Regions from separate parts of the Nocardia sp. NPDC051052 genome, predicted to be linked through region 2. Evidence: riboswitches for the same ligand, from Rfam matches in the RefSeq annotation. Region 2 holds a riboswitch; each other region holds the start of a gene.

Region 1 (7,626 bases), on a different contig from region 2:
GCCTCCGCCTCACAGGTCTTGCCGTCCGGGGTCAGCAGCACCGACGTCATCAGGCCGAGCGAACCGAAGCCCTGGGCCACGGTGTCGGACTGCACGTCACCGTCGTAGTTCTTACAGGCCCAGACGTAACCGCCCTCCCACTTCATGGAGGAGGCGACCATGTCGTCGATCAGGCGGTGCTCGTAGGTCAGGCCCGCCGCGTCGAACTGGGTCTTGAATTCGGCATCGAACACCTCCTGGAAGGTGTCCTTGAACATGCCGTCGTAGGCCTTGAGGATGGTGTTCTTCGTCGAGAGATACACCGGGTAGTTCTGCTGCAGGCCGTAGTTGAACGAGGCCCGCGCGAAATCGATGATCGAAGCCTTGAAGTTGTACATGCCCATGACGACGCCGCCGTCTTCCGGCATCTGCACGACCTCGTGCTGGATCGGCTCGCTGCCGTCCTCCGGCGTGAAGGTGATGGTGACCGAGCCGGCCTGATACACCTTGAAGTCGGTGGCGCGGTACTGGTCGCCGAAGGCGTGACGGCCGATGATGATCGGCTTGGTCCAGCCGGGCACCAGGCGCGGAACGTTGGAGATGATGATCGGCGCACGGAAAATGGTGCCACCGAGGATGTTGCGGATGGTGCCGTTGGGCGACCGCCACATCTTCTTCAGGCCGAATTCCTCGACGCGCGCCTCATCAGGGGTGATGGTGGCGCACTTGACGCCGACGCCGTGGCGCTTGATCGCCTCGGCCGCGTCGATGGTGACCTGGTCGTCCGTCTTATCCCGGTATTCGATGCCCAGGTCGTAGTACTCGAGATTCACATCGAGATACGGGTGGATCAGCTTGTCCTTGATGAACTGCCAGATGATCCGGGTCATCTCGTCGCCGTCGAGTTCGACGACGGTACCTTCAACCTTGATTTTGGACATGGATCTTCGTGTCCTCCTAGGATGGTGCCCTCATTGCACGGCCAGGTGAACACGCTTGTGAGCGGACCCCAGCTGTTCCAACAGACAACGTATATGCCCCGCGTTGTCCGCGAGACGTGTGGTGCAAACAAGACAAGCGTACTGCTGCCGATGATCGTGGTGTGCGGGCAGCCCCCCGAGTGAGAAACCCCACGAACTTACTGGCTGGTAGGTCATTCCGCAATTCGCAGGTCACCCCGTCCAACGACCGCGGTCCGCGCATCGCCGAGCTGGCGATACGCGGACCGAGGGGTGTTGCGGGGAAGTTCAGACGCCGACGTGGACCGGGCGCGCCCCGTCCTCGGCACCCTCGATCAGGTTCGCCGGCCGGTCCCTGATCATGAACGCGATCACCGGAACGGCGGCGAGGAAGAACCCGGCGCCGACGTAGAACGCCACGTCGTAGCTGTGGATCGAGGCGCGGGCGATCAGGTTGTCGATCGTGGCGTGACTCTCCGCGTAGGACTTGGCGGTCTGCACCGAGATGGTGGTCAGCAGCGCCGTGCCGACCGCGCCACCGACCTGCTGCGCCGCGTTCAGCAGCGCACTGGCCACGCCGGAATCCGCCTCCTCGACCTGATGCAGCGCGACGGTCTGCATGCCGACGAACAGCGGACCCATGCCGAGCGCGATCAGCACCTGCGCGGGCAACACGCTGGACGCGTAGCTGTCACCGAAACCGAGCTGCGCCAGCCACAGCAGGCCGAGCACCCCGAGCACCGCACCGGCCACCATCAGCGGACGCGGGCCGAGCTTCGGCAGCAGCGCACTGGTGACACCCGCGGAGATCGCGATGCCGGCCGGGAAGGGCAGGAACGCGAAACCGGCCTTCAGCGACGAGTAGCCCAGCGTGATCTGGAAGTAGTAGCTGAGGAACAGGAACATCGCGAACATGGCGATCGGCACAAGCAGCGCGGCGAGGAACGCGCCGCCACGGTTGATCTCGCCCGGAATGTGCAGCGGCAGTAGCGGATTGGCCGAGCGCCGTTCGATGACGACGAACGCGATCAGCAGCGCGGCACCGGCGATGAGCAGGCCGAGGGTGCTGCCGGACAGCCAGCCGTCCTCGGCGGCGCGGCTGAACCCGTAGACGATCGAGATCAGGCCGAGCGTCACGGTGACCGCGCCTGGCACGTCGTAGCCGCCGGTACGCGGCGTCGGCACGTCCTTGACCACCCACGCCAGCGCGCCGAGCAGGGCGAGCAACGCGATCGGGGTGTTCACCAGCAGGCACCAGCGCCACGAGGCGTACTCGGTGAGCGCGCCACCGGCGATCAGTCCGAGCGCGGCACCACCGGCCGAGATACCCGCGAACACGCCGAATGCGGTGGCCCGCTCGCGCGCCTCGGTGAAGGTCACCGACAACAGCGACAACGCCGCCGGTGCGAGCAACGCCGCGAACGCGCCCTGCAGTGCGCGCCCGGCGAACATCTCCGCGCCGTTCTGCGCGAGACCGGCAAGTGCCGACGCGGCGGCGAAACCGACCAGGCCGATGATGAACATCCGGCGTCGGCCCAGGTAGTCGGCCAGCCGACCGCCGAGCAGCAGCAGGCCGCCGAAGATCAGCGTGTAAGCGGTCAGCATCCACTGCTTGTTGCCGTCGCTGATGCCGAGATCCTGCTGGGCGAACGGCAGCGAGATGGTCACGATGGTGGCGTCCAGCACCACCATGAGCTGGGCCAATGCGATAACGCCGAGGGCGAACCAGCGCGCCGAACCGCCTCGTTTTTCAGATATTTCTACCGCTTGCGCAGTGTCGGTCACGGTCATCTCCTCATCGTTCGAACTCGGTGGCTATCCTGTCAGCAGGCGCCAATTGGCGTCAAGCGAAAAATGTCGTGATGCGACATTTGGCGGTTAATGACACGAAAACACTGGGTTTCGATAAGGTGGGAGCATGCTCGAGTCACCGACGCCGACGGGCGCGAGTGCCGCAGCGCAGACCACTGCGAGCGCCGCGACGAACGCCAACCCCGGCCTGCGCGAACGCAAGAAGCAGCAGACCAGGTTGCGGATCATCGAGATCGGCCTGAACTTGTGCGAAGCACAGGGTTTCGACGCGACCACGGTCGAGCAGATCGCCAATGCGGCCGACGTATCGCCGCGCACGATCAACCGGTACTTCGACAGCAAAGAGGACATCGTCCTCGGTCCGATCCAGGACTTCGGCCAGGCCGTGGCGGCGGCGCTGCGCCAGCTCCCGGTCACCGACAACGAACTGGAATCGCTGCGCACGGCGTTTCTGCAGGTGGTCGACCGAGCCGTCAGCGAACCCGGCGGCGGGCCGGTCTCCTTCCGGCAATTCCAGCAGATGCAGCGGATCGTGCGCAGCAGTCCCTCGGTCAGCGCGCGCAGCATCGAACACGCCGATAACAAGAACATCGCCATCGCCGAGGTGGTCGCCGAGCGGCTCGACAGCACGCCCTGCGCGCTCCCGGTGCGGCTGATTCTCGGCACCTGGCAGCTCATCGGTCACCTGGCCATGGAATGCGGCGAGAGCATGTTCGACTACGACGATCTGCACGAGGCCGCCGCGGCAGGCCGGAACTCCTTCACCGCGGCGTTCAAAGAGTTCTTCCGCGTCTGCGGCGGCGCGCGGACCAGCGCGTCCGGCTGAGTTCGACGACAGAATTCGGCCGCCGCTCGACGGCCGGTTATGATGCCCTCAGGTCATGAGTGCCAGCGCGAAGCCCCGGCTTGCTGGACGGCAACCCTCCAGCAGCGGTGGGGTGCTCCGGGTGATGACCGGGCTCTCGAAGGTCGAGAGCAAGCGCGCTTTCAGGAGGTTCCCGAAATGTGTTGTTGTCCTTCGCCTAAATCCCGATAACCCCCTGTAGTTCTGGCGAACAACCTTTTCCTTGGAGCAACGCTCATGAGTAATTCCACCCTGCCCGCGGCCGATATCGATCCCACCGCGCAGTGGTCCTTCGAGACCAAGCAGGTGCACGCGGGCCAGGCACCGGAAGCCACCACCGGCGCCCGGGCCCTGCCCATCTACCAGACCACCTCGTACGCCTTCCGCGATACCGATCACGCCGCGGCGCTGTTCGGCCTCGCCGAGCCGGGCAACATCTACACCCGGATCATGAACCCCACCCAGGACGTGGTCGAGCAGCGCGTCGCCGCGCTCGAAGGTGGTGTCGCCGCACTGCTGCTGGCCTCCGGACAGGCCGCGGAGACGTTCGCGATCTTGAACCTGGCGGCCTCGGGCGATCACATCGTGTCCAGCCCGCACCTCTACGGCGGCACCTACAACCTCTTCCACTACTCGCTGCCCAAGCTCGGCATCGAGGTGTCCTTCGTCGACGACCCCGACGACCTGGACCAGTGGCGGGCCGCGATCCGGCCGAACACCAAGGCGTTCTACGGCGAGACCATCGCCAACCCCAGCAGCGCTGTCTTCGACATCCCCGGTATCTCCGCCGTCGCGCACGAGGCCGGGCTGCCGCTGATCGTGGACAACACCGTTGCCACGCCGTACCTGATCCAGCCGCTGGCGCACGGCGCCGACATCGTCGTGCACTCGGCGACCAAGTACCTCGGCGGGCACGGTTCGGCGGTGGCGGGTGTGCTCGTCGACGGCGGCACCTTCGACTGGACGGTGACCGACGCGCAGGGACAGCCGCGCTTCCCCGGCTTCACCACCCCGGACCCGAGCTATCACGGCGCGGTGTTCGCCGACCTCGGCGCGCCCGCCTTCGCGCTCAAGGCGCGCGTGCAGTTGCTGCGCGACCTCGGCTCGGCGATCTCGCCGTTCAACGCGTTCCTGATCAGCCAGGGCATCGAGACGCTGAGCCTGCGGGTCGAGCGGCATGTCGCCAACGCCAAGGCGGTCGCCGAATTCCTGACCAACCAGCCCGACGTCACGAAGGTGATCTACGCGGGTCTGCCGACTTCGCCCTGGTACGAGCGGGCCAAGCAGCTGGCACCGAAGGGTCCCGGCGCGATCGTCGCCTTCGAACTGCGCGGCGGTGTCGATGCGGGCAAGAAGTTCGTCGACGGATTAGTCCTGCACAGCCATGTGGCTAACATCGGAGATGTGCGCTCCCTCGTGATTCATCCCGCGTCGACCACACATTCGCAGCTGACGCCCGACGAGCAACTGCTCGCCGGTGTCACGCCGGGTCTGGTCCGTTTGGCGGTGGGGATCGAGGGCATCGAGGACATTCTGAGCGACCTGCGTGCCGGTTTCGCGGCGGCGGCGACGTGACGGTGAGTACCGAACCGAGTTTCGCCCGTTCGTCCGGGGTGGCCCTGCCACCCCCGGACGGGCGGCTCGGCATCATCGCCATCGGAGACGTGAAGCTGGAAAGCGGCGCGGTCATCCCGCAGGTGCACCTCGCGGTGCAGCGGTGGGGCGAGCTCTCCCCCGCGCTGGACAACGTGGTGCTGGTCGAGCACGCGCTGACCGGCGACTCGCACGTGGTCGGCCACCCGGACGACATTCATCAGCTGCCCGGCTGGTGGGACGGGATGGTCGGGCCGGGCTGTCCGCTCGACACCGACAAGTGGTGTGTGATCGCGACGAACGTGCTCGGCGGCTGCCAGGGCAGCACCGGCCCTTCGACGCTGGCGCCCGACGGAAAGCCTTGGGGCGCACGGTTTCCGGATATCTCCATCCGCGACCAGGTGTCCGCCGAGGCGGCGCTGATGGACCGGCTCGGCATCGAGCGGCTTGCCGCGGTGGTCGGCGGGTCGATGGGCGGCATGCGGGTGCTGGAGTGGATGGTCGGCGCGCCGGACCGGGTCGGCTCCGCGCTGGTGCTGGCCGTCGGCGCCCGCGCCACCGCCGACCAGATCGGCACGCAGACCACCCAGATCGCGGCGATCAAGGCCGATCCGGACTGGCAGGGCGGCGATTATCACGACACCGATCGCGCCCCGATGGCCGGCATGGGCATCGCCCGGCGGATCGCGCACCTGACCTATCGCACCGAGGACGAGCTGGATCACCGGTTCGAGAACAGCGCGCAGGGCGCCGAGGATCCGTGGCGCGGCGGCCGGTACGCGGTGCAGAGCTACCTCGACCACCAGGCCGACAAACTCTGCGGGCGTTTCGATCCCGGCACCTACGTGCTGCTGACCGAGGCGATGAACCGGCACGACGTCGGGCGCGGACGCGGCGGCGTCCGAGCGGCGCTGGCCGCGACGCCGGTGCCGTGCGTGGTCGGTGGCGTCGACTCCGATCGGCTGTATCCGCTGCGCACGCAGCAGGAACTCGCCGAGGGATTGCCGGGCTGCGACGGACTCGAGGTCGTGCACTCGCGCGACGGACACGACGGGTTCCTCACCGAGGCCGCGGCGGTGTCCAAGTTGCTGACCGAGACGATGCGGTTGGCGCAGCAGAGCCGTCAGCCTGCCAACTGAATCCACTTCGAGCGCAGCGGTTTCCGCCGCGCGCGCGATCAATCGGCGGCGGGGGCGCCGACCAGCAGGCCGACGATGGCGTGGACGAATCCCTGGAGGCGTTCGCGCGGGTATTCGTCGGGCTCGCTGACCGCCAGCCTGCCGAGCATCTCGGCGACCTGTAGCAGCGAGTTGGTGAGCAGACCGGAATCCACTCCGGCCCAACGGGGTTCGAGCGCGGTGCCGATCCGCACCAGCGCTTCGGCCTGGTCGAAGATGCCCGCGCGGGACTTGCGCAATGCCTCGCGATATTCGTCGGGGGCGTTGCCAGGTCCGGCGAGGATCAGGCGCCAGCGGGTCGGATTCTCCAGTGCCACACCGACGAACGCCTCGACGGTGGCCGAGGCCGCGACGACCGGGTCGGCGCCCATCAGGTCGGTCGGCATGGTCTCGGCGACCTGCTCGAGGCCGCGCTCGCGCTCCCGTTCCAGCAGTGCCGCAACGAGTTCGGCGCGAGTTTTGAAGACGGTGTAGAGCACCGGCTTGCCGACGCCTGCCTCCTGGGCGACCGCCTCCATGCTCAGTTCGTGCAGTTCCGCCCGGCTCAGCACCGTGAAGGCGGCGTCGAGCAGCTGGGCTCGTCGCTGCTCCGGCGGCAGCCGTGGCGCGTAGCGCCTGCGCGGCTTGTCCGCCGCAGTACGCGATGTCGTCACTGCCGCTGCACCTCCATGCGGTTCATCCTGACAGTATTCCGGTCTCGATCCCGCATCCCGTCCGACACAAATGCTACGCAACCGTTGTATTCATTGCCAGCAATTGCTACGGTTGCGTTGTATTCACCCCCGGTGCCGGGGCGATCATCGCAAAGGAGCACGTGATGCACTTCGATCCGACCACCCTGCGCCGGGACGACTACGGGTTCTTCGGCCCCGATTCGCCCAGCTGGAAGGTCTGGACCGCGCCGACCGCGGTCATCGGCTTCCAGCGGGCCGTCGTGCTCGAGCACTTCGATCCGTTCCTCACCGCGGCCGTCGCCGACTCGCGCGGCATCTACAGCGACCCGCGCAAGCGCCTCGATCGCACCTTCTCCTACTTCCTGATCGCCGCGATCGCCGACGGGCGCACCGCCATCCAGGCGGCCGAGCACCTCATGCAGATCCACGCGCCGATGACCGGCATCGAACCGATCAGCGGGAACCGCTACAGCGCGAACAGCCCGGACACCCAGCTGTGGATCCACATCACCGGCTGGCACTCGGTGCTCAAGGCGTACGAAATGTTCGGGCCGGGACTGACGCCGGAAGAGGAGACGCGCTTCTGG
Region 2 (7,626 bases):
CGCGCCTCGAAGATCGGCCGGTAGGTCTGCAGGGCTTGCTGGGAACTGCGGGCGACATGGAATCCGGCCGTGCCCGCGCCGACGAGGGCGTCGGCAGGGTTGCGCCCGTAGAACTCCCAGCGCTCCCGATAGTGGCGGACCAGTTCGGCGTACGGCTCGATCGGGTTGGTGACGTTCGCCGAGAACAGCGGATCTCCGTGGCGCGCGGCGAGTTCCACCGAATCCCGGCTGGTCGCGCTGCCGTGCCAGATCCGGATCCTCGGCTGCCACGGCCGCGGCAGCGCCTTGGCGCCCTTCAGTTCCGGCCGGAACCGGCCCGACCAGGTGACGCTGTCGCTGCCCCACAGCGCCCGAAACAGGTCATAGCCTTCGCGATTGCGGTCCCACTGGTCGTCGGCGGTGACGTGGAACAGCTCGGCCTGCGCGGCGCCGTTGCCCTTGCCGATGATCAGCTCCAGGCGACCGCCGGACAGATTGTCCAGCGTCGAATAGTCCTCGAAGGCGCGCACCGGGTCGAGCAGGCTCAGCGTGGTGACCGCCGTGAACAGGGTGATCCGGGAGGTGACCGCGGCAATGTGGCTGAGGATCACCGGCGGCGCCGCGGACAGGAATGGATCCTCGTGCCGCTCACCGACGGCGAATCCGTCGTAGCCGAGATCCTCGGCCAGCCTGGCCTGTTCGACGACGTTGCGCAGCCGTTCCCTGGTGCCGGGCAGCCGGCCTGTTATCGGATCGGGCACCCGGGTGACCAGGGTGAACAGTAGGAACTTCATGCGGTGGCTCCCAGTTCGCCGGTGATGGCGGGTAAATGCTTCTCGAACGGATGCGGGCCGAGCTCCTCGGCGGGCACGGCCGGGTCGTAGAGGGCGGTGTAACCGGCAGCCAGGTACAGGCCGACGGCCTCGGGCTGGCGCGGACCGGTGGTCAGGTAGACGCGCCGGTAGCCGCGTCGCGCGATCTCGGCTTCGAGCTGCGCGAGCACGAACAACCCGAGCCCCTGCCTGCGGTGCTCGCGCGAGGTCCAGATCCGTTTGAGTTCCGCCGTTTCCGCGTCGTAGCGCTGGAACGCACCGCCCGCCACCGCCTCGCTGTCGCGGGTGACGACCAGCAGCGCGCCGTGCGGGGGAGCGAACTCCGTTGCCGGATAGTCGCGCAACGACGCGTGCATCTCGCCGGGACTGCGTCCGTAGCGGCTGCTGTATTCGACGGCGAGCTCGGCCAGCAGGGGGGCGGCCAGCGGATCGTCCTGGGCGACCTGGTGTACGCGCAGGTCGGGTGTCGAAAGTTGTTGGGGCACCGGGTCACCGCTGCTTAGGTAGGCCGGGCGGATTGATCCGCGACGCGGTGACCTGCTCGGTCTTCAGGCCCCACCGATCGATCACCTGCTGATAGGTGCCGTGCTCGATGGCGTAGTTCAGCGCATGCTGGATCGCGGTGACCAGCCCGCTGTTCTTCTTGGTGAGTACCGCGATCTCGCCCTGCAGCGCGTCGCCCGCGCCGGAGAAGGTGCCGAGGATCTTGGTCTGGTTCGCGGTGGCGGAGTGGTAGATCGCGGTCGGGTTCGGGCCGATGTAGCCGTCCAGCCGCTGTGAGGCGAGCGCCAGATAGTAGTCGCTGGTCTGCTGGAAGTAGGCGATGTCGATGGGCGCCAAGCCGTCCGCGCGGTTCTGCTCGTTCCACTTCACCAGCAGCTGCTCCTGGTTGGTGCCGCTGCTGACGCCGATCCGCTTGCCCGCCAGGCTCTTGCGGTCCTTGAAGTCGAGGGTGCTCTGCTTGGGCACCTCCAGCGCGACGGTGTCGTTGCGGTAGGTGGCGAAGTCGTACTTTTCCTTGCGCTCCTCGGTGACCGTCACGTTGGAGACGAAGGCGTCGACCTCGCCGGAATCGATGCGCACGAAGTTCTGCGCCCAATCCGCCACCTGCGCATCGAGTTTCAGGCCGAGGATGTCGGCGACCAAGGAGGCGAAATCGATCTCGGAGCCGACCACGGTCTTGTCGTCGTCGGCGTAGAAGCGCAGCGGCGGCGCCGTGCCGGACGCACCGGTCACCACCAACGTGCCGCGATCGCGAATGGCCTGCGGCACCTCGGCGGCGATGCTGTCCACCTTGGCGGCGCGGACGCGGGCGGTCTGGGCGGCGGAGAGGTCGAAGGTGATCGCACCGGCGGGCTTGACCGCGGACTCCGCTTCGGGATCGGTGCAGCCGGTGGCCAGCAGTACGATCGCGGTGGCGGCGGCGGTGGCCAGGGCGGAGAGCTTCATCGGATACCTGTTCATCAGCGGACTCTGGAAAGGAACGCGCGGGTGCGCGGGTGGCGCGGATTATCGAAAACCGCCTGGGGCGTGCCCTGCTCTACGATCGCGCCCGCGTCGAGAAACACCACGGTGTCCGCGATCTCGCGGGCGAAGCCGATCTCGTGGGTGACGATCACCAGCGCGGTGCCGCCGTGCGCGAGGTCACGGATCACGTCGAGCACCTCGCCGACCAGCTCGGGATCCAGTGCGGAGGTCGGCTCGTCGAACAGGATCACCCTGGGACGCAAGGCAAGTGCCCGCGCGATCGCCACCCGCTGCTGCTGCCCGCCGGACAGCCTGCGCGGGTACGCGTCGGCCAGTGCGCCGATGCCGACCCGGTCCAGCAGCACCCGCGCCTCGGCCTCGACCTCCTTGCGGTCCCGGCGCTGCGCGGAAAGCGGTGCGAGCGTGACATTGTCGAGCACGGTGAGATGCGGGAACAGGTTGAACTGCTGGAAGACGAACCCGATGCGGGAGCGCTGCTTGCGCACCTCGCGGTCGGGCAGCGCGTGCAAAGTATTGCGGCGCAGGCGATAGCCGATCAGCTCCCCGTCGATGTGCACGGTGCCCGCGTCCAGCGACTCCAGGTGGTTGACCACCCGCAGCAGCGTGGACTTGCCGGAACCGGACGGGCCGATCACCGTGACCACCTCGCCGGAGCGCACGGTCAGGTCGACGCCGCGCAGCACCTCGTGCGCGCCATAGGCTTTGCGGACGCCGCGGACCTCGACGGCGAGTGCGGCGGTCATCGGGTCGCTCCTCGTGGTGCGGTGGAACCGGATTCGGCGATCTCGCGCAGCTTCTGCCAGACCCGCTGTGTCGGTGACGGCGGCGGTGTGCGCTGAGTGCCCTTGGCGTAGTGGCGCTCGATGTAGTACTGCGCCACCGAGAGAACGGTGGTGAGCACGATGTACCAGGCGGTGGCGACCAGCAGCAGCGGTACCACCCGCCCGTTACGGCCGTAGATCACCTGGACCTGGTAGAACAGCTCCGCGATCGCCATCACGGACACGATCGAAGTGCCCTTGAACAGGCTGATCACCTCGTTGGTCGCGTTGGGCAGGATCGAGCGCATGGCCTGCGGGACCACGATGGAGCGAAACTGCCGCACCTTCGGAATGCCCAGCGCGGCAGCGGCTTCGAGTTGCCCGGCGTCCACGGAGATGATGCCCGCACGAATGATTTCGGCCGAATACGCCGCTTGGTGCAGCGCGAGCCCGATCACCGCCGCGGTGAATCCGCTGATCACGCCGTTCACCTCGAAGGTGAAAAACGAAGGGCCGAACGGGATTCCGACCGACAGTGTGTGGTACAGGTAGGCGATGTTGAACCAGAACAACAGCTGCACGATGAGCGGAATCGACCGGAACGCCCAGATGTAGCACCACGAGATCACCCGCAGCACCGGATTGCTGGACAACCGCGCGATAGCCAGCGCGGTGCCGAGCAGGAAGCCGAGGGCGGTGCCCCACGCGGTGAGTTCCAGTGTCACCTTCAGCGAGGCCAGCACCGACTTGGCGGTGATGTACTTCGCGAAAGTCGGCCAATCCCAACCCGGGTTGGTGACCAGACCGTGCATGAACTGCGCGAGCAGGACGAGCGCGACGGCACTGATCACCCAACGCCACGGGTGCCACGTCTTGGCGACGGTCGGCGCGGAATCGCCCGGTGCGGTGGGGGATTCGTCCGGCGCGAGCGCGGATTCGGTACGGACAGCAGTCCCGGCGCCGGGTGCGGGCGTGGCGGTGGCGATCGAATCGCCGTGCTCCGTCATGACTGCGGTGGCAGCTATGCCTATTGCTCGCTCGCTGCGCTCACTCATTGTCGAGGTCCTTCGGAAGAACGAACGAGACCGCGCCCCCATCGGGCGGCGATCACATCACCCGGCCAGCGACGGGTGCAACAGCCTGGCTGCGGGTCAGCCCCGACAGCTCGCGGACGTCACTGTGCACTGATCGATATGGCGACGGCGCCAACGGGTGCCTCGGACAGCGGCGATGATCACTTCGGTTCCTCCATCGGTCCCGGCGGAAGCACCCGCACCCGGTGAACCGGGGGGTTGCTGCGACGTCGACGAGCCAGGTCTCTCGGTCGCTCTGGATGGTTGTCGTCCGATCCGGACACCGGATGATGTCAGGGTCGAGCCGAATTATCATGCCCAGCGGGGGGACCCTTGGGCAAGGGAAGTAATCATCGTGAGTGTAAGGGGCCGCCGTCGCGGCCGGGAGACACGCCGAGAGCTTGCCGCAAGCAATACCGCCTGTTCACAGCGTTTGCCGGAGTACCGTCAGCCTTCGATTCGCGTCGACGAGGAGAAGAGGTCTCCGTGGCCGTACCGCGCCGTCTGACCATGCTGTCCGCTGTCGTGACCTGCTCGGTCGCGCTGGCGCTCGCGGCCCCCACCGCGGGCGCGGCCCCGGCGCCGCCCACGACGGCCCCCGTGCCGCCCGGCACCAACCAGACCGGCACCGTCGCTCCCGGCGACCTGTTCGGCGTCTACAACACCGCGATCGACGGCCTGCGCGCCTTCGGCATGCAGCCGTTCCTCTATCCGACCGCGGCCGCGTACTGCCTCAACGGCAACTCCCTCGGTCTCGCCCCGGCCGTCGCCGGTGCGGTGCCGGGCCCATGGCCCAAGACCTCGGTCACCATCCCCGGACTCGACCTGTCCGCCGTCAAGGCCGGACAGACCATGTTCACCTTCGTCCCCTACGGCCTGAACCAGGACGGGCCGGACACCACCGGCATGCAGGTGGCTTGGCTGAACGTGACCAGCGGCCGCGGCGGCCTCGCCTCGATGGGTCCGCTGTCCACCATCCTGCGCGCGATGATCCCGCCCGAGGTCCCGGTCGCCCTGCGCCCGATCGCCGAACGCGCCATCCAGGACTTCTTCTTCGCCGCCCTCCCGATGGGTGGCGTCCGCGCCGTGCCTGTCGACACCGGCCAGGGCACGGTGCTCGCCGCGGTCTTCGGCACCGTCGAGAACGGCGGCAAGTCCTGCTTCTTCCTGCCGACGGTGGGGATCACCGAGGTTCCGTAAGTGGTGCCGCTTACGTTGCGAGCGGGTCATTTTCAGGTCCGCAGTCGTGGTGCCGCGAATGATCGGGCTACCCGCCGTCAGACCTGAGCGCGCGACCCTTCCAGCGCAGCGCGCCCCGTCCTCGGGCGCGGTGGGAGCGCGCCCAGAGCCGCAAGTAGGCCGCCACGGAGAACGGGTGGGCCAGGGCCGCAAGGACATCAGCGGGGGAGAGCGGGCCGCAGGTTTCGGTGGAGCGGGCCAGCAGCCTGCCGGTGACGGCCGCCGCGTAGCCGAGGACACCGGCGCGGCGGATCACCCCACGACCACTGATAGCCGCCAATGGCGGGACCCAATAAGCCAGGGCGGCAATCGTTCCCACGACCGCTCCGCCCGCGATGGTGCCGCCGTACGCGGACCACAGCCAGCGGGTGTAACCGGCCTCGAGTTCGGCAGTGCCCGCATACATCCGGGTGCTTGCCATGCGGCCCCCGGCAACGAGGGTGGTGGATTGTCCTGCGCGACGCAGTGTTCGGGCGATGTCGAGGTCTTCCGTGGCGCTGGCGGCCACCGCCGCGTGTCCGCCGATGGCACGGTAGGCGGCGGTGTCGAACACCAGAAATTGGCCGCAGGCAACGGAAGTCGACGGTCGCAGGCTCCGGTTGGCCGGTGCGATCGGCAGCGTGGCCGCCCACGACCAGCACAGCAACGGCTGCACCAAGCCCTCGACCACCGATTCGGCCCGCTGTATCGGCCATGGCGACACCAACGCAACGACGCGCTGCCTGCGTAATTCGGTGACGGCCGCGGCGATCGCTCCCGGCGCCAGCCGCACATCCGCGTCCACGAACACCAGCACGGGCGTGACCACCGATTCGGCCAGTCGCGCACACGCGGCGGCTTTGCCGGTCCATCCGGTGGGCGGCTCGGCGTCGTTGCGCAACACCGTGATTCGCGGATCCCCACCGACCGCGTCGACGGCCATCGCATAGGTCTCATCATCGGACGCGTCATCGATGATCACGACACGCATCCGCGCGACGCCACGCTGTGCCCGCAGATCCGCGATCAACCCGGGCAGCCGCGCGGCCTCGTCACGAGCCGGAACACACACGGTGACCGGCTCGATCACCTCGACGGCGGTATCCGCCAGCTGTCGCACCGTGATCCGGTTGTACAGCGCGATCCCAGCGCCCGCCAACGAGATTCCGGCACCGGCCCACGCGGCCGCCCGCACCGGCGAACGGCTCAGCGGCCCTGCTTGACCGTTTTCCACCACCGGCTCCAGGACAGGCCGGTCGGAGCACCCGGTGCGGGCGGATTGCGGTCCATGAAGGCCATGGCGGCGATGACGGCGGCCACGGCGAGGGTGATGCCGCCGACGATGCCCGCCCAGCCAGCGAACGAGCGGGTGTTCGGGTCGGCGTAGCTGACCTCGGCGCGCAACGTGGAGACGTCACCGGCGGGCAGCTTCCAGGAGACGATGTTGTCGCCCTCGCGATTGCCGTTGGTCTTGGCCACGCGGGCCGGGAACGCGATGGTGAATTGCACGTCGGAGCCGTGCGGCGGCACGGATTTCAGGTCGACGCGCCCGCTCAGGCTGACCAGGTCACCGGCCCGCTGGAACTGCAGTTGGAACATGCCCTGGGTTTGCTCGGACAGCTGACCGAGCTGGCCGACCTCGCCGAACGACATGTCCTCGAAGAACACCTGGCTGCCCACGTACCCGTCCTGGGAGTAGGGCTCCACCCGTACCTTCGCGGCCAGCGAGTCGGGCGCCTTCAACTGCGGGCCCTTGTCATTGGCTTCGGCGGGCACCACCGCGGCGACGATCCGCCCGGACACGCGGTCGTTGGACGAAACACCCATCGATACCTGCACCCGCAGGCAGCCCGCGAGTACGGGTACCAGCAACGCCGCGAGCAGGACTGCCGCGGCGACACGCACTCCAGGGCGGGGCGTCCGCGGCGACGGTAGTACCGGGGCATCGGGCATCGTGGTGATGGGACTCGGGTGCACGGGGACATCGTGCCAGGCCATCCGTCCAGATGCCCACGCGACGGGCGGAAGGAGGCCCGCGATGTGCTTCTGCTAGCCCGGCGGTTCCGGTCGGAGGCGGGAAAACCAGAGGTGACGCAGCATCGGGAGGCCCAGAATAGCCAGCCCGATGCCGCCGTAACAGGCCGAAACCGGTAGACCGAGAAACACCGCGTGCGCGAGTGCGGACCCGAGCCAGGTCCACAGGAAGACCGCCACCGGCACCGCGACCGAGCCGGAATCCGAGACAGTGGTGTCCAGCCCCGCTGACGGATTCGA
Region 3 (7,626 bases), on a different contig from region 2:
TGGCGATCTCGCGTGCCGTGGCGTGTGCCGCGTCCAGCGCCGCCTCCTGATCCGCGAACACGTCGTTGACCAGGCCGATCTTCTCCGCCCGCTGGGCGTCGATGTCCTTGCCGGTATAGGCGAGCTCACGCAGCTGGCCCTCGCCGATGATGCCGGGCAGCCGGTGCAGCGACCCGATGTCGGCGACGATCGCGACCTTCGCCTCGCGCAGGCTGAACTTCGCGTCCGCGCTGGCGTAGCGGATGTCGACCGCGGCGATCAGGTCGAGCCCGCCGCCGATGCACCAGCCGGCGATCGCGGCGATCACCGGCTTGCGGCAATCCGCCACCGCGGTCACCGCCGCCTGCAGTTTGCGCAGCTCGACGAGGAACTCGGTGCGCGGCGCGGCGAACGCCTTGTCGGCCATCAACGGGCCGAACATGCCGCTCATCGCGGGCAGATCCAGGCCATAGGAGAAGTGCTTGCCCGACCCGGTGAGCACGATCGCACGCACCTCGGGATCGGCGTCGAGCCCCTGGAAGATATCCGGCAACTCCCGCCAGAAATCGGGGCCCATCGCATTGCCCTTGCCGGGACCCGTCAACGTCACCTGCGCGACGTGGTCCTTCGTTTCTACGGTGAAAGCCTGCCAATCAGTCATTTGTACAGCGTATCGAGCTGGCGGAGGGCGGACCCTCCCCATCCCGGAATGCGTCAGCACAGCCGAGGCCCCTCCGCTCTCACCCGACCACCACAGCGCAAGTTCTGCGAGCGGGTTCGTGGCCCATCTCGCGTCCCAGCTGGCGAATCCGCTCGACCACCACAGCGCAAGTTCTGCGAGCGCGTTCGTAGCCCATCTCGCGTCCGAGCTGTCGAATCCGCTCTCACTCGACCACCACAGCGCGAGTTCTGCGAGCGCGTTCGTGGCCCGTCTCGCGTCCGAGCTGTCGAAGCGCATGCGCCGCAGGCGCGAGTCTCGACAGCTCGGACGCGAGACACCGGGGGCCACGAACACGCCGCGCCCGCGCGGCCAATAACACAGCCCTGCGCAAAATCGGTGCGGCGCACTAGGTCCCACCTCGTCAGGAAGCGGATTATGGAGACGGTCAGCAAACCTCAATCTTCGAGTCGGAGGCGATCATGCTGATGCATCGAGGAATCGGTCTCGAGCGATTCAACGAAATCTCCCGCGCCCGTGCGATACACGCGCTCTTCTCTTGCTGCGGCAATGTCACCTGGGCTGCCGAGCTCGCGGACGCCAGACCTTATCCGGATCGGGACGCGCTGCTGGCAGAGGCCGATATCGGGTTGCTCGCGTTGTCCGAGGGTGATCTCGATCGGGCATTCGAAGCAGTTGCGCACGAACAGGTCTCGGATGGCAGCAGGACCGAGTTGGCGCGGATCACCCGGGCGCGTATTGCGCTGCTGCTCGGGCCGAGCGAGGGCTATCCGGAATACTGACGCATTCGTCGAGTAGCCCGGCGCACCATCCGCAATCGCTCTACTCTGGTGGCATGCGCAGGTCGACATTGCCACCGATCGCCTGCCGAGTCGCGGACACCCTCATCGCCCGAGGCCATCACGGTGTCATCGTGACCCAGCCGGCACCAACCCCCACCGTCGAAGATGCCGCGCGAACTCTCGGCGTCGAGGTGGGTGCCATCACCTCCGCCCTGGTCTTCCTGCTGGACGAGGATCCGGTGCTGCTCCTGGTCTCCGGCGCGCATGAGGTAGACCTCGAATCCACCGGAAAGCGCCTGGAGGGCACCCTCACCCCGGCCCCCGCCGAAATGGTCCGCGAGGTCACCGGCCAGCCGATCGGCGGCATCGCCCCCGTCGGCCACCCCACCAACCTCCCCACCTGGGTAGACACCGCCCTGTCGAACCACCGCGAGGTCTGGGCCGCAGGCGGCCACCCGAACACAGTGTTCCGTACCTCTTTCCACGAACTGGTCCGAATAACCGCAGGCCTCCCCCTAGACGTCGACTGACTCACACATCAGCCCAGCCGGCCTTTTTCTTTAACCCACCGCCACCACTGATCTCGCAAGCACATGGGTAACTCACCGGGCACCGGCTACCCCACCCCGTCCATACTGCCGGTCGCCAACGCCACCCTCACCCCACCTAAGTCTGGCCTAAATACGCGGAGAGGCGGGACGGCGTAGTTTTGGGCGGGTGACCGAAGCAGAACGGCCCGCCACGGATTTCCAGGTCCCTGATGATCTGAGCGGAATCACCGCCGAGCAATTCCGCGCCTCGATGCGCCACTATCCGGCGGGCGTCACCGTTGTCACGCTGAACTCTCCGAACGGCCCGATCGGCTTCACCGCGACGTCTTTCGCGTCGCTGTCGCTGGCGCCCCCGCTGGTGTCCTTCAACATCGCGCACACCTCTTCCAGCCTGACCGCTCTGCTCGATGCCGACTCCGTCGTCATCCATTTCCTCGGCGAACACCAGCACGACCTGGCTCAGCGTTTCGCCCGCACAGCTGCGGACCGTTTCACCGACCGCTCGCTGTGGACCACCCTCGACACCGGCGAACCGGTCCTGCACGGCACCCCCATCTGGCTGCGCGCCACCATCCACCAACTGATCCCGCTCGGCGACCACACCCTCGTCGTCGGCCTGGTGACCCGAGTCCACGACAACACCAACGAAACTCCCGCCGCCGCTCCCCTGCTCTACTACAACGGCCGCTACCACCGCCCGACCAAACTCGGCGACTGAGCGCGGTCGTCCAGGTCGGACGACCGCTATTGCCGGACTAGCCGACGAGGCAGGGCGCCGCGCCGATCGAGGCTTCGGAGGTGAACGGGCGGGTTTCGGGGGTGGGGTTCCAAAGTCCTTGCGTGGTGGCGTAGTTCCAGGCCGGGCCGGTGCGCACGAGGGTGGCGACGGCTTCGATGAGCCGGTCTACGTCGGCGAGGGTGGTGCCGAGGCCGATGCTGGCGCGGAGGGCACCGTCGAGGTCGAGGCGGGCGAGCAGCGGGTGCGCGCAGAAGCGGCCGTCGCGGACGCCGATGCCGTGTTCGGCGGAGAGGTAGGCGGCGACGTGGCCGGGGACGAAGCCGTCCAGGGTGAAGGCGACGATGCCGACCGTGTCGGGGGCGTCGTTCCAGATGCGCAGCAGGTTGACGCCGGGGATGGCGGCGAGGCCGTCGCGCAGTCGGTCGGCCAGGCGGTGTTCGTGCGCGGCGAGGGTGTCGGCGTCGATTCGACTGAGCGCGTCGCAGGCGGCGGCGAGTGCGGCGGCGCCGAGCACGTTGGGTGAACCGCCCTCGTGCCGCTGCGGCGCGGGCGCCCATTCGGCGCCGGTGGTGGTGACCTCACGGACCGCGCCGCCACCGGCCAGGTAGGGCTGCGCGGTGTCGAGCCAGTCGCGGCGGCCGACCAGCACGCCCGCGCCGAACGGCGCGTACAGCTTGTGCCCGGAAAACGCGAGGTAGTCGATGCCGGTGTCGCGCAGGCTGATTCGCCGGTGCGGCGCGAGCTGAGCGGCGTCGACGAGGATGCGGGCGCCGCACTGGTGGGCGATGGTGGCCAGGCGCTCCAGCGGCAGCACCTCGCCGGTGACGTTGGACGCGCCGGTGACCGCGAGCAGCGCGGCGGGCTTGCTACACAGCTCGGCGACCAACCGCCCGACGGTCTCCTCGACGGTGGCCGCGGCTTGCACGACGCGGCGGCCGTGCCTGGTCCACGGCAGGAAGTTGGCGTGATGCTCGATGTCGAGCACCACGGTGTCGCCGGGCACGCAGGACGCGAGCAGATTCAGCGAGTCGGTGGTGTTGCGGGTGAACACCACCACCTGGTCGTCGGTCGCGTCGAGGAAGCGGGTCACCGAACCGCGGGCCGCCTCGTAGCACTCGGTGGAGATCCGCGAGGCGTAGCCCGCGCCGCGATGCACGCTCGCGTAGAACGGCAGCAGTTGCTGTACCCGGTCGGTGACCTGGGCCAATGCGGGTGCGCTCGCGGCGTAGTCGAAGTTGGCGTAGGTGGTCGTCCCGCCCTGGACGAGGGGCACCTGGAGGTCGTCGCCGGATACCCGGGCGAGGGGGGCAGAGCTTACCCACCCCGCCGACTCCGCCGTCTGCCGTCCCCTGGCGTCCTGAGTTACCACAGCAGTCATCACGAAAATCCCGTCGGCTCTGGGACCCGCAATCAGACGATTCGTCGAGTCCGCGCTTGCCGCACCCGGTCGGGTGTCAGCCCGGTCGTCACCCGGAGCACCCCACCGCGGAGGAGGGTTGCCGACCAGCAAGCCGGGGCTGAACGCTGGTACTCATGACCTATCCCGAGATTGGCAGATGTCCCCCGGCGCTGTCAACCACGGCGCCGCCGCGTGTGTCGGCGGGCAATAAAGCGTTGCCAATTCGGCCGTTCTGAGTTCACATCGTGAGGTGTCACTTTCGCTGCTGATCAGCTTCATCGGCCTATGCGTCCTGCTGGCGCTCACGCCGGGGCCGGATTCGTTCCTGGTGCTGCGGTTCTCGCTGGTCGACGCGCGACCGGGCGTCGCGGCCGCGATCGGGTCGTCGCTGGGCGGGCTGCTGTGGGCGGTGGTGGTCGCCGCCGGCGTCGCCACGCTGCTCGAGCAGTCGGCGACGGCGTACCGCGCGCTCAAGCTGATCGGTGGAATCTACTTGGTGTACTTGGGTATTCGCGCGTTGCTCGAGCAACGGCGGCAGCGCAGGGCCGGCCAGGAATCCGACGGCGCCGCCGGCATCGCGAAGGCGGGCGGCGGCACCCGCGCATCGGTTCGCTCGGCGTTCACCGCGGGCGTTGTCTCGTGCATGTTCAACCCGAAAGTCGGCCTGTTCTATCTCGCCGTGCTGCCCCAATTCCTGACCGAGGTCACCTTCGCCAACACCCTCGCGCTCGGTGCCGTCGAATCGTCGATTGCGGCGGTCGCGATGGTGCTCCTGGCGCTGGCCGCCGCTCGCGCGGTCGCGCTGCTGCGCCGCCCGAGGATCCGGGATCGGCTCGAACTTGCCAGCGCCGCCATCCTGACCGCCCTCGGCGTCGGCACCGCCGCCTCCGCGGCGTGACCCGAAACGCCCTGAGCTGCAGGATCACCAGGCCGATGAGGGGAATCACACCGGGTTGAGCAGGTCGGTTCAGCGACCGCCCAGCGAACCCACCGGGTAACCCGCCCACCAGGCCTTGCTTCGGCGCGCCCGGCAGAAATCGCCACGACCTGCAACAACCCCGCCCGCGTTCTCCCGAGCGGCATCCGCGGCGGTGAGCAACAAACGTCGACAACCCCGAGTACCGTGGACAACTGGTCACCAGGGCGTTTGCCAACTGGTAACCCAGCTATGACACAAACAACACCAGGGAAGTGCGAGGCAGGTCGAATGGGAGGTGGGCAGGGCGTCATGCTCCAACCACAGGTTGATGTGACGGTTGACCCACTACTCCGGACCGCGCACACGCCGCAGGCCCGGACCCTCGTCGACATCCTGACCGCGACCGCGCTGACCCATCCGGACGCACCCGCCATCGATGACGGCCAGGTGGTGCTCAGCTACCTCGAACTCGTCGTCGAGATCGAGAAGACCATGGCCAGGCTCGCCACGGCGGGCGTGCGGCCGGGCGACCGGGTCGGCGTTCGGATGCCGTCGGGCTCCAGGGAGCTCTACCTGACCATCCTCGCCGTCCTGTACGCGGGCGCCGCGTATGTGCCGGTCGACGCCGACGACCCGGACGAGCGAGCCCAGCTGGTCTTCGGCGAGGCTCAGGTCACCGCGATCGTCACCGCGGCGGGCATCGCGACGACGCCGGCGGGAATCCGTGCCGCAGCGGACAATCCGGCCGACGCGAGCACCAGCACGCTGCCGACCCCCACCGACGACGCCTGGATCATCTTCACCTCCGGCTCCACCGGAACGCCGAAAGGTGTTGCGGTGACTCATCGCAACGCCGCCGCGTTCGTGGACGCCGAGGCCCGCCTGTTCCTGCCGGATGCCCCGATCGGTCCCGGTGACCGGGTGCTCGCCGGACTCTCCGTCGCCTTCGACGCCTCCTGCGAGGAAATGTGGCTGGCCTGGCGCAACGGCGCCTGCCTCGTCCCCGCCCCGCGCGACCTGGTCCGCACCGGCGCCGATCTCGGCCCATGGCTGGTGCGGCGCGAAATCAGCATCGTGTCAACGGTACCGACGCTGGCCGCCACCTGGCCCGCCGAGGCGCTGGACGCCGTCCGGCTGTTGATCTTCGGTGGTGAAGCGGTGCCGCCCGAGCTCGCCGAACGTCTTGCGGGGAACACCGCCGCGCGAGCGACGGGCCCGGAGGAGGCAGCGGAGCATAACCACGGAGGGCACCGCGAACGCGGCGAATCCAACACCGATACGGATCGTGAGGTGTGGAATACCTACGGCCCCACCGAGGCAACCGTGGTCGCCTGCGCCGCGCTGCTCGACGGCTCCTGGCCCATCCGGATCGGGCTGCCGCTGGACGGCTGGGACCTCGTGGTGATCGACGCGGCCGGAAACCCGGTGGCCGAGGGCGAATCCGGCGAACTGGTGATCGGCGGCGTCGGCCTGGCCCGCTACCTCGATCCCGCGAAGGACGCCGAAAAGTACGCGCCGCTGCCCTCGGTCGGCTGGGATCGCGCCTACCGCAGCGGCGATCTGGTCCGCAACGACAGCGCGGGCCTGGTCTTCCTCGGCCGCGCCGACGACCAGATCAAGCTCGGCGGCCGCCGCATCGAACTCGGCGAGATCGACAACGCGCTGCAGCACCTGCCCGGCGTCACCGGCGCCGCCGCCGCGATCCGAACCACCAAGGCGGGCAACAAGATCCTGGTCGGCTACCTCGCCGGCACCGGCCCCGATTTCGACACCAGAGCCGCCAGAGCCCAACTCGCCGAACACCTTCCGGCGCCGCTGGTGCCCAGGCTCGCGGTGGTCGACGAACTGCCGACCCGCACCTCCGGCAAGGTCGACCGTAACGCCCTGCCGTGGCCGCTGCCGAACAGCACCGACGACGACGCCGACAACGATCTCACCGGCACCGCGCAATGGGTTGCCGGACTGTGGGATTCGGTACTCGGCGGCGAGGTCACCGATCTCGACGCGGACTTCTTCGACCTGGGCGGCGGCTCGCTGGCCGCGGCCCAGATGGTGACCGCGCTGCGCGCGCGTTATCCACAGATCACCGTCGCCGACCTCTACGACCACCCCCGCCTCGGCGCGCTGGTGGAACTGCTGGAGCGGAGCACACCGGCCGTCGCGGTCGAAGAGCGCGTCGTGCGACCGACGCCGCTGCGCGCGCAGTGCGCTCAGGTGCTGGCCACCATTCCGCTCACCACACTCACCGGCCTGCAATGGCTCACCTGGCTGGCCATCGTCGGCAATGCCGCGGGCTGGTCCGGCTCGCTGCCGTGGCTGCCGCACCTGTCCTGGTGGTGGACCCTGGTGGCGTTCCTGCTCTTCATCTCACCGCTCGGCCGGATGGCGATCTGCGTGGCCGGTGCCCGGCTGCTGCTGCGCGGCGTCGAACCCGGCCGGTATCCGCGCGGCGGCTCGGTGCACCTGCGGCTGTGGGCGGCGGTGCGCCTGTCCGAGGCCAGCGGTGCCGAAAACCTCTCCGGCGCACCGTGGATGGTGCCGTTCGCCAGGGCGCTCGGCGCGAAGATCGGCAACGGCG
Region 4 (7,626 bases), on a different contig from region 2:
TCGCTGGTGAGTACTACAACACCGTCGGCGCGTCCATCTACGACGTGCCCAAGGGCGGCATCCCGGTGTACGTCGCCGCGGGCGGACCGCTGGTCGCGCGCTACGCGGGCCGCGCGGGTGACGGCTTCATCTGCACCTCCGGCAAGGGCATGGACCTCTACACCGAGAAGCTGATGCCCGCCGTCGCCGAGGGCGCCGCCAAGGCAGGCCGCACCATCGACGACATCGACCGGATGATCGAGATCAAGATCTCCTACGACACCGATCCCGAACTGGCACTGGAGAACACCCGCTTCTGGGCCCCCCTGAGCCTCACCCCCGAACAAAAGCACAGCATCACCGACCCCATCGAAATGGAAGCCGCCGCCGACGCCCTCCCGATCGAGCAGATCGCCAAACGCTGGATCGTCGCCAGCGACCCCGACCAGGCCGTAGACCTCATCAAGCCCTACCTCGACGCCGGCCTCAACCACCTGGTCTTCCACGCCCCCGGCCACGACCAACGCCGCTTCCTCGACCTCTTCCAACGCGACCTGGCCCCCCGCCTCCGCGCCCTGGCCTGACCCACAGACCACCCGCACGTCGCACAGGGACTGAACGCCCGCTGCGACGTGCGGGCGTCGATCTGTGTGGACGATCCGCTAGCTGAGGGCGCGGTCGAGGTCGGCGAGGAGGTCTTCTAGGTCTTCCAGGCCGGTGGAGATGCGCAGGACGCCGTCGGAGAGGCCGATGGTGGCTCGGCCTTCGGGGCCCATGGCGCGGTGGGTTGTGGTGGCGGGGTGGGTGATCAGGGATTTGGCATCGCCGAGGTTGTTGGAGATGTCGATGATGCGTAGGCGGTTGAGGACTTCGAAGGCGCGCTTCTTCGCCTCCTGCGGGGGGGCATTCAGTTCGAAGGTGACCACGGTGCCGCCGGCGCTCATCTGGCTGGTGGCCAGGTCGTGCTGCGGATGTGATTCCAGGAACGGGTATTTCACCCAGCTGACCGACTTGTTGGACTCCAGGAAGCGGGCGATGCGCAACGCGGATTCGGTCGAATGGCGCACGCGCAGCGGCATTGTCTCCAAACCCTTGAGCAGCGTCCACGCGTTGAACGGGCTCAGGGCCGGACCGGTATGGCGCATCAGGGTTTTCACCGGGCCGTCGATGTAGTCCTTCGCGCCGAGGATGGCGCCGCCGAGCACCCGGCCCTGGCCGTCGATGTGTTTGGTGCCGGAATAGACGACCACGTCGGCGCCCAGTTCGAAGCCGCGCTGCAGCAGCGGGGTGGCAAAGACGTTGTCCAGCACCACCTTCGCGCCCGCGGCGTGCGCGAGTTCGGTGACCCGGCGCACGTCGACGAGGGTCTGCATGGGATTGGCCGGGGTCTCGAAGAACACCGCCTGGGTGGGCACGGACAACGCCTGCTCCCACTGCTCCAGATCTTCGCCGTCGACGAAGACGGTCTCGACGCCCCAGCGCGGCAGGATCTCGTTGCACACCACGAAGCAGGACCCGAACAGGCTGCGCGCGGCGACAATTCGGTCGCCGGCACCGAGCAGCGCGCCCAAAGCGGTGAATACCGCGGACATTCCGCTCGCGGTCGCGAAGCATGCCTCGGCGCCGTCGAGCAGCCGCATCCGCTCCTCGAACATGGCCACCGTCGGGTTGCCGTAGCGGGAGTAGACGAAATGCTCCACATCGCCGGTGAACGCGGCCTCGGCGGCCTCCGCGCTCTCGTAGACGAAGCCCGAGGTCAGGTAGAGCGCCTCGGAGGTTTCCTCGAAACCGGAGCGGCGCAACCCCCCGCGCACCCCGAGGGTCGCGGGGCCGACGCCCTCGGGCAGCGGCTTGTCGAACGCACCACCGGTAATCACGACTGCCTCCCTACGCCGCACGACCGCACCTCGGTACCCACCAACGCCGTCGCGGACCTACAGCACGTGCTCATGACTGCCGCCAGGGCAAGCCGAGGGCACGCCAGCCGGTTCCGCCGCGATGTCCGTCGGCGTCGACCGGGCCTTCGAAACCCTCGAGCACGTTGTACGAGGTGCCGAATCCGGCCTGCGTCGAGGCGATCGCCGCGCCGATGGAGCGCTGTCCCGAGCGGCAGAGGAAGATCACCGGGGCTTCGGGATTGTGGCCGTCGAGCGCCGTGACCAGCTGCTCGGTGAACTCGCCGTTGCGCGTGCCGGTCGAGTCGACCCACTCGATCAGCACCGTCGGGCGCTCGATCGAACTGGTGTCCGGCACGCCGACGAACTTCCATTCGGCCTCGGTACGCACGTCGACCAAGACAGCTTCGGGGTTGTCTCGCAACAGATCCCAAGCCTGCTGCGGGGTGATGTCACCGGCATAACTCATCTGGACCCTCCTAGAATCCGCACTTGCCACGCTCGGGTTTGACGCGCGGCCAGGTCGTCACCCGGAGCACCCCACCGCGGAGGAGGGTTGCCGACCAGTATTGCCGGGGCTTGACACTGGTTCTCATGACCTTCTGCTGAGATTGCCTGGACTGGGGTCACCCTGTCAAATGGCTGCTCACGGTATGAGAATGCTCAATTACAGACCAGCCATTTGTCGCCGGATCTGGTCAGATTCCAGGTGGAAGTCTGCTCATCGCCGTCGACCTTGGTGGTGACCGTCGCCTTCGCCCGGTCGCCGTCGACCTTCGGATCATCGAGTTTCGTGATTTCTACAGTCTTTCCGCCGCCGGACCGCCCGGCAAGTGGGGACCGCTTCGGATCGAAGCCCTGGCAGCCCGCGCCTGGTGGGGGCACCAGGTCGGTGTTGTTGGACCCCTCGACGAAGTCGCGCACCGCGGCGGCGATCCGGTCCGATTCTGTGACATTTTTCTCAGCGGGCGACAGCACCCCGCCGAGCACGATCGCGCCGAGCACGAGCACCGCGATGACGGCCGCGGCGACGAACGGTGCCACGGAACGCTTGTCGGTCTGATCGACCTTGATGACTTCGTCCTCGGCAGGTGACTGCTGATCGCTCATACGACGATGATCCCTGGTCGGCGGCGATATCCGGCGCGCGCCCCCGCACTGCCCCGGCGCAGGCGACGAAGGTTGTTGTGCCGCGCGGGGAATCAACGGTGCGCGAGCGGGTAACCCCGTAGCGCACGTCGGCGGCATCCGTTCAGTTCACGCACCGCCGAGGGCGGCCGCACGCACCACCGATAGAATCGCGAGACTGCGGCCTGCTGTCATAGCCGCGGCTGGGGTGGCCACGAGCCGACAACTCCAGCGTCCGCGCCGCCAGGTGCAACCAGCCAGCGCGTAACTTAGCCTAGGCTAAGGAAGACGCCGTTAATTTGTTCTCGACCATAAGGGTGCGCGTAAAAGATGACCGAACAGAGTGCAGAGTCGATCAGCGGTGTTCGCGAGCCCTCCGTGGTTACGCAGGCTGCCTCCTCCGGGCTTGACGCGGACACCGCCGGTAACCGCCCGCTGCGCATCGCCATCGTCGGCGCCGGACCGGCCGGGATCTATGCCGCCGACGCGCTGATGAAGTCCGATGCCGAGGTCAGCATCGACCTGTTCGAGCGCATGCCCGCGCCGTTCGGGCTGATCCGCTACGGCGTCGCGCCGGACCATCCGCGCATCAAGGGCATCATCACCGCCCTGCACAAGGTCCTCGACAAGCCGCAGGTGCGCCTGCTCGGCAACATCGACTACGGCACCGACATCACCCTCGATGACCTGCGCACCTTCTACGACGCGGTGATCTTCTCGACCGGCGCCAACGCCGACCGCGCGCTGGGCATCCCCGGCATCGGCCTGGACGGCTCCTACGGCGCGGCCGACTTCGTGTCCTGGTACGACGGTCACCCGGACGTGCCGCGCACCTGGCCGCTGGACGCGGAGAAGGTCGCCGTGCTCGGCGTCGGCAATGTCGCCCTCGACGTGGCCCGCGTGCTGGCCAAGACCGGCGACGAGCTGCTGCCGACCGAGATCCCGCCGAACGTCTACGCGGGCCTCAAGGCCAACAAGGCGCTCGAGGTGCACGTGTTCGGCCGCCGCGGCCCGGCGCAGGCCAAGTTCACCCCGCTGGAGCTGCGCGAGCTGGATCATTCGCCGACCATCGAGGTCATCGTCGATCCCGAGGACATCGACTACGACGAGGGCTCCGAGGCCGCGCGCCGCCACTCCAAGCAGGTCGACATGATCGCGAACACGCTCGAGCAGTGGGCGATTCGCGACGTCGGCAACCGCCCGCACAAGCTGTTCCTGCACTTCTTCGAGTCGCCCTCGGAGATCCTCGGCGAGGACGGCAAGGTCGTCGGCCTGCGCACCGAGCGCACCCAGCTCGACGGCACCGGCAACGTCAAGGGCACCGGCACCTTCAAGGAATGGGACGTGCAGGCGGTCTACCGCGCCGTCGGTTACCTGTCGCAGAACCTGACCAGCCTGCCGTTCGACGACCAGGCGGGCACCGTGCCCAACGAGGCGGGCCGCGTGATCGGCGACGAGAACGCCGACGGCGCCGACCGCTACGTGCCTGCCACCTACGTCACCGGTTGGATCAAGCGCGGCCCGGTCGGCCTGATCGGCCACACCAAGGGCGACGCGAACGAGACGGTGGCCTGCCTGCTCGACGACAGCGCGAACTTCACCCCGGCCGCGCAGCCGGAGCTGGACGCCGTCACCGCCTTCCTGGAGGGCAAGGGCATCCCGTTCACCACCTGGCAGGGCTGGTACCGCCTGGACGCGCACGAGCGCTCGCTCGGCGAGCCGGAGGGCCGCGAGCGCGTCAAGGTCGTCGAGCGCGAGGACATGCTGCGGGCCAGCGAGCCGCACAAGGTCTAGACCGACTCGCTGTTACCGCCACGACAGCGGAAAAACTCGTACTGAGGCATTCTGTACAGGTGTTCGATGCCCATTTCCACATCTTCGATCCGCGGTTCCCGCGGTTCGAGAACGAGGGCTACCTGCCCGGCTCCTTTACCATCGCCGATTATCGAAAGCGCATGTCGCGCTTCGATGTCGGCGGCGGAGCCGTGGTCAGCGGGTCCTTCCAAGGCACCGACCAGACGTATCTGAAGGCGGCCCTCGCCGAGCTCGGCGAAGGGTGGGTCGGCGTCACCAGGCTCGACCTGGACGCCACCGACGACGAGATCATCGAACTGGACCGGATCGGCGTCCGCGGCCTGCGATTCAATCTCAAGCGGGCCGCGGCCGACATCACCGGCATGACGCTGCAGGCCTTGCGCGCCCATGACCTGGTCGGCTGGCACGTCGAGGTGTACATCGACGGTCAGATGCTCGCCTCGCTACAGCCGGTCATCTCCAAACTTCCGGTTTTCGCCATCGATCACCTGGGCATGTCCGACGAGGGCCTGCCCTACCTGCTGGATCTGGTCGACCGCGGCGCGCGGGTGAAGGCGACGGGCTTCGGCCGGGTCGCGATGAGCGTCCCGGACACGCTGCGCCGCATCCACGCGGTCAATCCGGAAGCGCTGATGTTCGGCACCGACCTGCCCGGCACCCGCGCGGGCCGCCCCTTCCAGGACTCCGATGTCGATCTCATCTGCGATGTGGTCGGCACCGATATGTTCGCCGTTCTCGAAGACAACGCTCGCTCGTTCTATCGGCTCCCCGCTCGGGTCCGCCCCCTGCCGGACGACCCGACCCCCACGCTCCCGATGTACACCACCGAACAACCCACCATCCCCATCCGCCGCGCCGCGCGCCCCGAACTCGAAGTGGCAGACACCATCCCGCTACCCGTCATCGAGTAGCACCGGTCAGGTGACGATGGCGCCGATGACCCACACGCCGGTGGCGAGTAGGGCGCCGAGCAGTTCGATGAGCATCGACAGGCCTACGCCTTTGAGCGCGTGCACCGTTGACTGCCAGGCTTGTTGGCCGATACGCAGGCGTTGGAGTTCGCAGAGATAGACGCCGAGCACGAAGCCGACGAACAGGCCGACCACGGGGATCACGAAGAAGCCGACGATGCCGAGCACCGCACCGAGGACGAGGGAGCGGTTGGCGACCCCCGCGTCCTTCATCTTCCGGCCCGGCCAGGTGTATTTGATGACGCCGGAGAGCACAAGCAGGGCGGTGCTGACGGCGAACACAGTCCAGGCGGTGGCGCCGCCGGTCATGAAGGCCCACACCGCGATTGCGCCGAAGATCAGGATGACGCCGGGCAGGATCGGGACGATGATGCCGAGCAGGCCGACCACAATGACCAGGCCGACGACGACCTCCCCCGCGCCGGTCACGACCGCGCCCCCTCGGTCTCTCGCATGACTCCACCTCACCGCGCGGGCTCGCCGGACGTTCCCGCGAATGGTGCGCTGCTGAGATTGTGTCGTACCGGGTGCGTCCGCGCACGACCCCGGGGGAAGGGTGCCCGGCGACCTAGGCGATGGATGAGGCAGCGTTATTGTCATACTGTCAATACACCGGCCGGTCCGTTGCCAGGAGCAGCGCCGCAATGCCGGTGTGCTGGATCAACGACGAACCGAGGTAGGGCGTGAGCACTCCATCCACCGCCGCTAAAGGCCCGCTCGCGGGCATCAAGGTCATCGAACTGGCCGGCATCGGCCCGGGACCGCACGCCGCACTGCTGCTGGCCGACCTGGGCGCCGACGTGGTGCGGATCCAGCGGGCGGGCCAGATCCCCGGCGGGTTCGACCGGCCGCAGCAGCGCGGGCGGACCATCGTCGAGGCCAACCTCAAGGACCCCGCCGACATCGAGAAAGTGCTCGGGCTCGTCGAGAAGGCGGACGTGCTCATCGAGGGCTTCCGGCCGGGTGTGACCGAGCGGATGGGACTCGGCCCGGACGACGCGCTCGCGCGCAACCCGCGCCTGGTCTACGGCCGGATGACCGGCTGGGGCCAGGAGGGCCCGCTGGCCGATCGCGCCGGACACGACATCAACTACATCTCCATCACCGGCGTGCTGCACGCCATCGGCCGCAAGGGCGAGCGCCCGGTGCCGCCGCTGAACATGGTCGGCGACTTCGGCGGCGGCTCGATGTTCCTGGTGTTCGGCCTGCTTGCCGCGCTCGTCGAGCGGCAGACCTCCGGCAAGGGGCAGGTGGTCGATGCCGCGATGGTCGATGGCGCACTTGCCCTTTCGCACATGATCTGGGGTATGCGCGGGTACGGCGCGTGGTCCGACGAGCGTGGGGTGAATCTGCTCGACACCGGAATGTCGTTCTACGACACCTACGAAACCGCCGACGGCAAGTACATGGCGGTCGGCTCGATCGAGCCGCAGTTCTACGCGCAACTGCTGGCCGGGCTCGGCATCGACCCGGAGGGCCTGCCTTTCCAGCTCGATCCGGCGGGGCAGGAAACGCTGAAAAAGCTGTTCACCGAACGCTTCCTGACCAAGACGCGCGACGAGTGGGCGGAGATATTCGTCGGCACCGACGCCTGCGTCTCCCCCGTCCTCACCTTCGAGGAAGCCACCCAGAACGCACACATCGCGGCCCGTGGCTCGTTGATCGAGGTCGACAACATCACCCAGCACGCCCCGGCCCCCCGGTTTTCCCGTACCCCCAACGGCATCCCGACCCCGCCGCCCAACGAGGCGACCCCGATCGAATCCATCTGGGCGAACTGACTTTTCGACACGACCGAGGGCCCTGGGCTATCCCCGGGGCCTTTCGTCTGCCCCGGA

The links. A riboswitch is a leader RNA that binds a small molecule or an ion and turns the genes downstream of it on or off. The one in region 2 is predicted to bind S-adenosylmethionine.
Region 1: it holds a riboswitch for S-adenosylmethionine, as region 2 does, so the genes downstream of both, ACIBCN_RS33820 (bifunctional o-acetylhomoserine/o-acetylserine sulfhydrylase) here and ACIBCN_RS03165 (amino acid ABC transporter permease) in region 2, are expected to answer to the same signal.
Region 3: it holds a riboswitch for S-adenosylmethionine, as region 2 does, so the genes downstream of both, ACIBCN_RS12465 (aminotransferase class V-fold PLP-dependent enzyme) here and ACIBCN_RS03165 (amino acid ABC transporter permease) in region 2, are expected to answer to the same signal.
Region 4: it holds a riboswitch for S-adenosylmethionine, as region 2 does, so the genes downstream of both, ACIBCN_RS32205 (rhodanese-like domain-containing protein) here and ACIBCN_RS03165 (amino acid ABC transporter permease) in region 2, are expected to answer to the same signal.

What each region holds. Positions count from the first base shown of each region.
Region 1 is NZ_JBITFL010000012.1:24,877-32,502, reverse strand. It holds gene ACIBCN_RS33835 (NADP-dependent isocitrate dehydrogenase) at 1-920, opposite strand, end outside; gene ACIBCN_RS33830 (MFS transporter) at 1,227-2,729, opposite strand; gene ACIBCN_RS33825 (TetR/AcrR family transcriptional regulator) at 2,857-3,576, shown strand; SAM riboswitch class IV at 3,628-3,738, shown strand; gene ACIBCN_RS33820 (bifunctional o-acetylhomoserine/o-acetylserine sulfhydrylase) at 3,832-5,169, shown strand; gene ACIBCN_RS33815 (homoserine O-acetyltransferase) at 5,166-6,326, shown strand; gene ACIBCN_RS33810 (TetR/AcrR family transcriptional regulator) at 6,365-7,018, opposite strand; gene ACIBCN_RS33805 (oxygenase MpaB family protein) at 7,183-7,626, shown strand, end outside.
Region 2 is NZ_JBITFL010000001.1:710,975-718,600, forward strand. It holds gene ACIBCN_RS03145 (LLM class flavin-dependent oxidoreductase) at 1-773, opposite strand, end outside; gene ACIBCN_RS03150 (GNAT family N-acetyltransferase) at 770-1,297, opposite strand; gene ACIBCN_RS03155 (ABC transporter substrate-binding protein) at 1,302-2,276, opposite strand; gene ACIBCN_RS03160 (amino acid ABC transporter ATP-binding protein) at 2,276-3,043, opposite strand; gene ACIBCN_RS03165 (amino acid ABC transporter permease) at 3,040-4,068, opposite strand; SAM riboswitch class I at 4,307-4,401, opposite strand; gene ACIBCN_RS03170 (hypothetical protein) at 4,621-5,334, shown strand; gene ACIBCN_RS03175 (glycosyltransferase) at 5,402-6,586, opposite strand; gene ACIBCN_RS03180 (LppM family (lipo)protein) at 6,559-7,305, opposite strand; gene ACIBCN_RS03185 (carotenoid biosynthesis protein) at 7,402-7,626, opposite strand, start outside.
Region 3 is NZ_JBITFL010000003.1:456,664-464,289, forward strand. It holds gene ACIBCN_RS12445 (crotonase/enoyl-CoA hydratase family protein) at 1-640, opposite strand, end outside; gene ACIBCN_RS12450 (2-oxo-4-hydroxy-4-carboxy-5-ureidoimidazoline decarboxylase) at 1,120-1,440, shown strand; gene ACIBCN_RS12455 (YbaK/EbsC family protein) at 1,494-1,970, shown strand; gene ACIBCN_RS12460 (flavin reductase family protein) at 2,158-2,709, shown strand; gene ACIBCN_RS12465 (aminotransferase class V-fold PLP-dependent enzyme) at 2,747-4,108, opposite strand; SAM riboswitch class IV at 4,156-4,269, opposite strand; gene ACIBCN_RS12470 (LysE family translocator) at 4,380-5,027, shown strand; gene ACIBCN_RS12475 (Pls/PosA family non-ribosomal peptide synthetase) at 5,358-7,626, shown strand, end outside.
Region 4 is NZ_JBITFL010000010.1:329,972-337,597, forward strand. It holds gene fgd (glucose-6-phosphate dehydrogenase (coenzyme-F420)) at 1-563, shown strand, start outside; gene ACIBCN_RS32200 (O-succinylhomoserine sulfhydrylase) at 642-1,856, opposite strand; gene ACIBCN_RS32205 (rhodanese-like domain-containing protein) at 1,927-2,343, opposite strand; SAM riboswitch class IV at 2,358-2,474, opposite strand; gene ACIBCN_RS32210 (hypothetical protein) at 2,538-2,984, opposite strand; gene ACIBCN_RS32215 (FAD-dependent oxidoreductase) at 3,444-4,796, shown strand; gene ACIBCN_RS32220 (amidohydrolase family protein) at 4,856-5,728, shown strand; gene ACIBCN_RS32225 (DUF456 domain-containing protein) at 5,735-6,217, opposite strand; gene ACIBCN_RS32230 (CaiB/BaiF CoA transferase family protein) at 6,472-7,569, shown strand.